2 regions of the Allobosea sp. LjRoot9 genome follow, and region 2 is predicted to be linked to the other one. Evidence: predicted binding sites of a transcription regulator. Region 2 holds the regulator's gene; the other holds the start of a gene.
What was found. Region 2 encodes HrcA, which represses chaperone genes, less so after heat shock. Its sites were predicted from a motif close to GTTAGCACTCNCNNNNNGNGAGTGCTAAC; they were not measured.
Positions count from the first base shown of each region.

Region 1 (3,401 bases), on a different contig from region 2:
CGCCAGGGCTTGCGCAACGAGCATGTGTTCGCCGTCTGCCTCGCCTGCGCGCTGTCGGACGGCGTGCTGATCGCACTCGGCGTCAGCAGCTTTCGGCAGATCTCCGCCTTCTCGCCCTGGATCGATCCGATGATGCGCTATGCCGGGGCGGCCTTCCTGTTCTGGTATGGCGCAAAGAGCCTGCATGCGGCGCTGCGCTCCAATGAGGCGCTCGTCACCGGCTATGGCAGGGCGGCGGGCCTGCGGCAGACCCTGATAACCTGTCTCGCGCTGACCTGGCTCAACCCGCATGTCTATCTCGACACCGTCGTGCTGGTCGGCACGATCTCGACGCAGTTTCCCGGGTTCGAACCCGTCTTTGGCGCGGGCGCGGTCACCGCCTCCTTCCTGTTCTTCTTCGCGCTCGGCTATGGCGCGCGCTGGCTGCGCCCGTTCTTCGCCAGGCCGTCGGCATGGCGGGCCCTGGAAGCCGCCATTGCCGCCACGATGTGGATGATTGCGGCCAGGCTGGCGCTGAGCGCCTGATCTCAGCCGCGCAGCACCATGCAGGTCTCGGAGCCATGCGCGAGCAGCTTGCCGCGCGCATCGGTCAACCGGCCCTCGCTGGTGATGACGCTGCCGCCGCGATGGATCAGCTTGCCCTCGCAGCGCACCGTGCCGCTATCGGGCATGACCGGGCGGACATAGTTGAGCTTCATCTCCAGCGTCGTGTAGCCCTCGCCCACCTTCAGCGTGGTGTGCGCAGCGCAGGCCATGGCGGAATCGAGGATCGTCGCCGTCCAGCCGCCATGGATCGTGCCAAGCGGGTTGAAGAAGCGCGCTGAGGGCTTGCCGACGAAGACGACGCGCCCCTCCTCGACCTCGACGAGATCAAGATCCATCGCATCGGCGAAGGGCGCGCCGGGATGGCGGCCCTCGGCCAGGCCGCGCAGGAAGCTGAGCCCATCCTCGGCCAGCAGGACCTCACGGGAAACGACTCCGACCTCGCGCGCCATCACTGCTTCTCACTTATTGTGTAGATACACGTTAAGTGACAAAAGGACCGCCGGTCAAGCCGCGTCTCAGTCCGCAAGGCGTGCGACGCGGCGCAGCGCTTTCAGGCCCTCGCGGGTTTCGCTCCAGCGCTCCTTGCCGAGCCCGCCCTCGATCCGCTCCTGCGCTGCCTGCCAATAAGGGATGGCGGCCTCGATCGCCGCCCTGCCCTTCTCGGTGACCGCATAGACCGAGGCGCGGCCCTTGCACTCGACGGGAACGATCAGCGCCTCGGCTGCCAGCAATTGCAGATTGCGGGTCAGCGAGGTGCGCTCCAGGGCGAAGCGCTCGGCCAATTCGGTGACGGAGCGCCAGGCGCCGGTGCTCAGGGCCGAGAGCAGCACGAACTGCGTGATCTTCAACCCGCTCGGGCGCATCGCCTCGTCATAGGCCCGCGTCACCGCCCGCGCCGTCATGCGCACATGCAGCGCCACGCAGGAACGGGCGATATCGTCGAGCCGGGGATCGGGCACAGGTGTCGTCATTTCGCCATGCTAGCGTGTTCAACCAGCTTTGGCAGCAAGCCCCCGGCGCCCCCTCCGCATTCACTTTATGGCCGGATGATTTCTTGACTCTCCGAGGCGACGCGCCTATCTCCCCGCCATCGGTTAGCACTCGATACCTGAGACTGCTAACAGGTGCCCATCGTGGGTTCGCCATTGAGCGCCCGCATCGAATTAGATCCAAGAGGAAGACAGAACCATGAAGTTCCGTCCGCTGCATGACCGCGTTGTGGTCCGTCGCCTTGATGGCGAAGAGAAGACCAAGGGTGGCATCATCATCCCCGATACCGCCAAGGAAAAGCCCCAAGAGGGCGAAGTCATCGCCGTCGGCCCGGGCGGCCGCGACGAAGCCGGCAAACTGACCCCGCTGGACGTCAAGAAGGGCGATCGCGTCCTGTTCGGCAAGTGGTCGGGCACCGAGGTCAAGATCGATGGCCAGGATCTCCTGATCATGAAGGAATCCGACGTCATGGGCGTCATCGGCTGAACGCCAAGCGACCGCCCATCCCCGTTTTCATGTAAGGAGTAGCTCTTATGGCTGCCAAAGACGTCAAGTTCTCCACCGACGCACGCGACCGCATGCTGCGCGGCGTCGAAATCCTCAACAACGCCGTCAAGGTCACGCTCGGCCCCAAGGGCCGTAACGTCGTGATCGACAAGTCGTTCGGCGCCCCGCGCATCACCAAGGACGGCGTTACCGTCGCCAAGGAGATCGAGCTCGCCGACAAGTTCGAGAACATGGGCGCCCAGATGGTGCGCGAAGTGGCCTCGAAGCAGAACGACGCTGCCGGCGACGGCACCACGACCGCCACCGTTCTGGCCGCCGCCATCATGCGCGAAGGCCTGAAGTCGGTTGCCGCCGGCATGAACCCGATGGATCTGAAGCGCGGCATCGATCTGGCTGTCGAAGCCATCGTCGCCGACCTCAAGAAGAACTCCAAGAAGGTCACGTCCAACGCGGAAGTCGCGCAGGTCGGCACCATCTCGGCCAACGGCGACGAGTCGGTCGGCAAGATGATCGCGACCGCCATGCAGAAGGTCGGCAACGAGGGTGTCATCACCGTCGAGGAAGCCAAGACCGCCGAGACCGAGCTCGACGTCGTCGAGGGCATGCAGTTCGACCGTGGCTATCTCTCGCCCTACTTCATCACCAACGCCGAGAAGATGGTCGCTGAGCTCGAGGATCCCTACATCCTCATCTTCGAGAAGAAGCTGTCTTCGCTTCAGGCGATGCTGCCGATCCTCGAGGCCGTCGTTCAGACCGGCAAGCCGCTGCTGATCATCGCCGAGGACGTCGAAGGCGAGGCTCTGGCCACGCTCGTCGTCAACAAGCTCCGTGGCGGCCTGAAGGTCGCGGCCGTCAAGGCTCCGGGCTTCGGCGATCGCCGCAAGGCGATGCTTGAGGATCTCTCGATCCTGACCGCCGGTCAGATGATCTCGGAAGACCTCGGCATCAAGCTCGAGACCGTGACGCTCGCCATGCTCGGACGTGCCAAGAAGGTGCGCATCGAGAAGGAGAACACCACGATCATCGACGGCGCCGGCAAGAAGAAAGACATCGAGGGCCGCGTCGCGCAGATCAAGGCGCAGATCGAGGAGACCACCTCGGACTACGACCGTGAGAAGCTCCAGGAGCGTCTGGCCAAGCTCGCTGGCGGCGTCGCGGTGATCCGCGTCGGCGGCGCGACCGAAGTCGAAGTCAAGGAGAAGAAGGACCGCGTCGACGATGCCCTGAACGCGACCCGCGCTGCGGTCGAAGAAGGCATCCTGCCGGGCGGCGGCGTCGCCCTCCTGCGCGCCCTCTCGACCGTCAAGGCGATCAAGACCGCCAATGACGACCAGAAGACCGGCGTCGAGATCGTCCGC
Region 1 is NZ_CAXUPC020000011.1:173,031-176,431, forward strand. It holds gene ACSQ3P_RS28350 (LysE/ArgO family amino acid transporter) at 1-525, shown strand, start outside; gene ACSQ3P_RS28355 (PaaI family thioesterase) at 528-995, opposite strand; gene ACSQ3P_RS28360 (MarR family winged helix-turn-helix transcriptional regulator) at 1,062-1,517, opposite strand; gene groES (co-chaperone GroES) at 1,735-2,022, shown strand; gene groL (chaperonin GroEL) at 2,070-3,401, shown strand, end outside.
Region 1: a site for HrcA is predicted at 1,640-1,668, ahead of groES (co-chaperone GroES). Genes of this name have one in related genera too.

Region 2 (3,401 bases):
TGAAGCTGATGCCGGTTGATGCCATCGTGATCGAAACGCTCGCCCCGGAGGCCGCCAGCAACGCCATCCCGGCGCTGGTCGAGATCCTGCGCGACAGCGTCGCGAACGGGGCCTCTGTCGGCTTCATGGCGTGGAATACGCCGGAGGATTACCGCGGCTTCTGGACCGGGGTCATCGACGAGGTCGGCGCTGGCCGCACGGTGCTGCTGATCGCAAGGTTGGCCGGGGAGATCGTCGGCACGGCGCAGCTTCAGCTGATCGGCAAGCCCAACCAGCCGCACCGCGCCGAGATCGCCAAGGTGCTGGTGCACTCCTCGGCACGGCGTCAGGGCCTCGGCGAAAAGCTGATGCGCGCGGCCGAAGATGCAGCGCACAATGCCGGGCGCACGCTTCTGGTGCTCGACACTGACGAGGCCGGCGCGGCCCGGCGGCTCTATGGCCGCCTCGGCTGGACCGAGGTCGGCACGATTCCCCGCTTCGCCCTGATGCCGGACGGCCGCGATTGCGGCTCGACCTTCTTCTACAAGACGATCGGCTGATACAAGACGTAGGCTGAGCCTCTCAGGCCTCGGGCGCGGCCTGGCGGAAATAGGGCTCGACCTCGCCCTTGAGCTTCACCGTCATCGGATTGCCGAAGCGGTCCTTGGCATTGCCGGCGGTGAGGCGCACCCAGCCCTCGCTGACGCAATACTCCTCGACATTGGTCTTATCGACGCCCTTGAAGCGCACGCCGATATCGCGGGCGAGCAGCTCCTCATTGTAATGCGGGCTGTTGGGGTTCGAGGAGAGACGGTCGGGGAGCGTGTCGGTCATCTGATAAAGCCTTGACGTGCAGATTTCGGGCGGCAGGAAGGCCGCGTTGGCGGCAGAGGTAGCGCGAACCGGCGGCGATGCCAAATCGAGCGTGTCAGCCGCCACCGGCCTGCTCGATAAGCGCCGCCACCGCGCGCTGGCCCCTCTGGCGAGCATGGGCGAGCGGCGACACGCCATCCTTGTCGGCGAGACGGGGATTGGCTCCGGCATCGAGCACGAGCTTTGCCACCTGCTGATGGCGCGGGCCGCCATCACCGAGGATCACGATTTCCAGCAGGCAGGTCCAGCCGAGATCATTGACGTGATCGAGGTCGATGCCGCTGGTCAGCAGCAGCTTCACGGCCTCGACATGAGCGCGCTCGCAGGCGGGAATCAGGGCGTTGCCACCATAGCGGTTGCGGATCGTCAGATCGGGCTTGCGCGGCAGCATCACTGCTATGATCTCGGCACGTCCCAACGCCCCGGCCAGAAGCCAGGGCGTGTCGCGATTGGCGGCCTGCGTATTCGGGCTCGCACCGGCATCGAGCAAGGCCTTGGCGGTCGCGACATGGTTTCCGGCAACGGCCAGCAGAAGAGCGGAGCGACCCTGCGAGTCCTGTGCTTCGAGCGGAGCGCCGGCCACGACGAGCCTGGCCACCTCGTCGGCGCGTCCTGCGGCTGCGGCATCGATCAATGCAGGCCCTGCAGCAGCGGCGGCGGTCGTCATCAGCATCAAACCCAAAAGCGCTGCACGCAGGCAGCCGACACGCATTACCGCCCGCCGTCGAGCAGCCGCCCGACCACCTTGGCGGTATAGTCGACCATCGGCACGATGCGGGCGTAGTTCAGCCGTGTCGGGCCGATGATGCCGACGACACCGACGATGCGCTGCTCCGCGTCGCGGAAGGGCGCGGCCACCATCGAGGAGCCCGACATCGAGAACAGCTTGTTCTCGGAACCGATGAAGATGCGCACGCCATCGCCGGCCTCGGCCCGGGAGAGCAGATCGATGACATCGGTCTGCGTCTCGAGATCGCCGAAGAGCAGGCGGATGCGCTCGAGATCCTCCTGCGCCTTCAGGTCCTCCAGCAGATTGGCCTGGCCGCGCACGATCAGATGGCGGTCGGTCGAGGGACCCGACGAGGTCGCGATGCCGCTCTCGACGAGCTTTGCGGTCAGCGCATCGAGCTCGCTTTCCATCTCAGCGCGGTGCTCGGCGATCTCGCGGCGCAGATCGCCCAGCGTCTTGCCCATGATGCGGGCGTTGAGGAAATTCGCGGCCTCCGTCAGCGCCGAGGCCGGCAGGCCGGGCGGCAAGGCGAGCAGCCGGTTCTCGACCGTGCCGTCATCGGCCACCAGCACGACGAGCGCACGAGCGGGATCGAGCCGGACGAATTCGATATGCTTGAGGCGGGCATTGGCCTTGGTGGTGACGACGACGCCGGCGCCGCGCGAGAGGCCCGAGAGCAGGGCCGAGGCCTCTGTCAGCGTCGCATCGAGCGTGCGGTTGGTGGCGGCGGCCTTCATCTGCGCCTCGATGCGGGTGCGCTCGTCGGAGGTGAGGTTGCCGACCTCCATCATGGCATCGACGAAGAAGCGCAGGCCTCGTTCCGTGGGCAGGCGCCCGGCAGAGGTATGCGGCGCATAGATCAACCCGGCCAGTTCGAGGTCGGTCATGACGTTGCGCACGGTCGCAGGCGACAGCGTCATCGGCAGCAAGCGAGCGATGTTGCGCGAGCCGACCGGCTCCCCGGTGGTGAGGTAGCCGTCGATGATCTGACGGAAAATCTCGCGCGAGCGCTGATCGGTCTCGATCAGGCCGCCGGGGGATTCAGGGCGCGGCGTATGGGCGCTCATTTCAGCGATAAAATGGCTGTGACATGCGGTTATTGTCGGCTCTGACCTGCGAGGGATCAAGCGGAAACGGCAAATGAAGGCTGCGGGGAACTCTTCTCCCGCGAGGAGAGGAGCGGCGTGTCAGTCTCGGGCGGAGCCAGGGCGCGCTTCCCTTCTCCCCTCGCGGGAGAAGGTGGATCGGCGAAGCCGAGACGGATGAGGGGGCGCTGTGAGCTTTCCAACTAGCTGAACACGACGCCAACCGGACAGGGCACGGCGCCCCCTCATCCGGCGCTGCGCGCCACCTTCTCCTGCCAGGGGAGAAGGGAGAAGCGTCACGTATCCAGCCCCAACCTTGCCGCCCCCGGCTCAACCGCTTACAAGCCGCCAACTTCGAACAATCAGGATGCTCCCATGCGACCCTCCAAACGCGCGGCCGACGAAATGCGCAAGGTCACGCTCGAACGCGGCGTGGTGCGCTATGCCGAGGGTTCCTGCATGGTCTCATTCGGCGAGACCCGGGTGCTCTGCGCCGCGACGGTGGAAGAAAAGGGTCCGCCCTGGCTGCGCGGCACCGGCAAGGGCTGGGTCACCGCCGAATATGCGATGCTGCCGCGCGCGACGCATGAGCGCAATCGCCGTGAGGTCACCTCCGGCAAGCCGTCGGGCCGCACACAGGAGATCCAGCGGCTGGTCGGGCGCTCGCTTCGCGCCGTGGTCGACCTGACCGCGATCGGCGAGCGCCAGATCGTAGTCGATTGCGACGTGCTCCA
Region 2 is NZ_CAXUPC020000002.1:606,152-609,552, forward strand. It holds gene ACSQ3P_RS11480 (N-acetyltransferase family protein) at 9-539, shown strand; gene ACSQ3P_RS11485 (DUF3297 family protein) at 562-813, opposite strand; gene ACSQ3P_RS11490 (ankyrin repeat domain-containing protein) at 908-1,519, opposite strand; gene hrcA (heat-inducible transcriptional repressor HrcA) at 1,564-2,649, opposite strand; gene rph (ribonuclease PH) at 3,043-3,401, shown strand, end outside.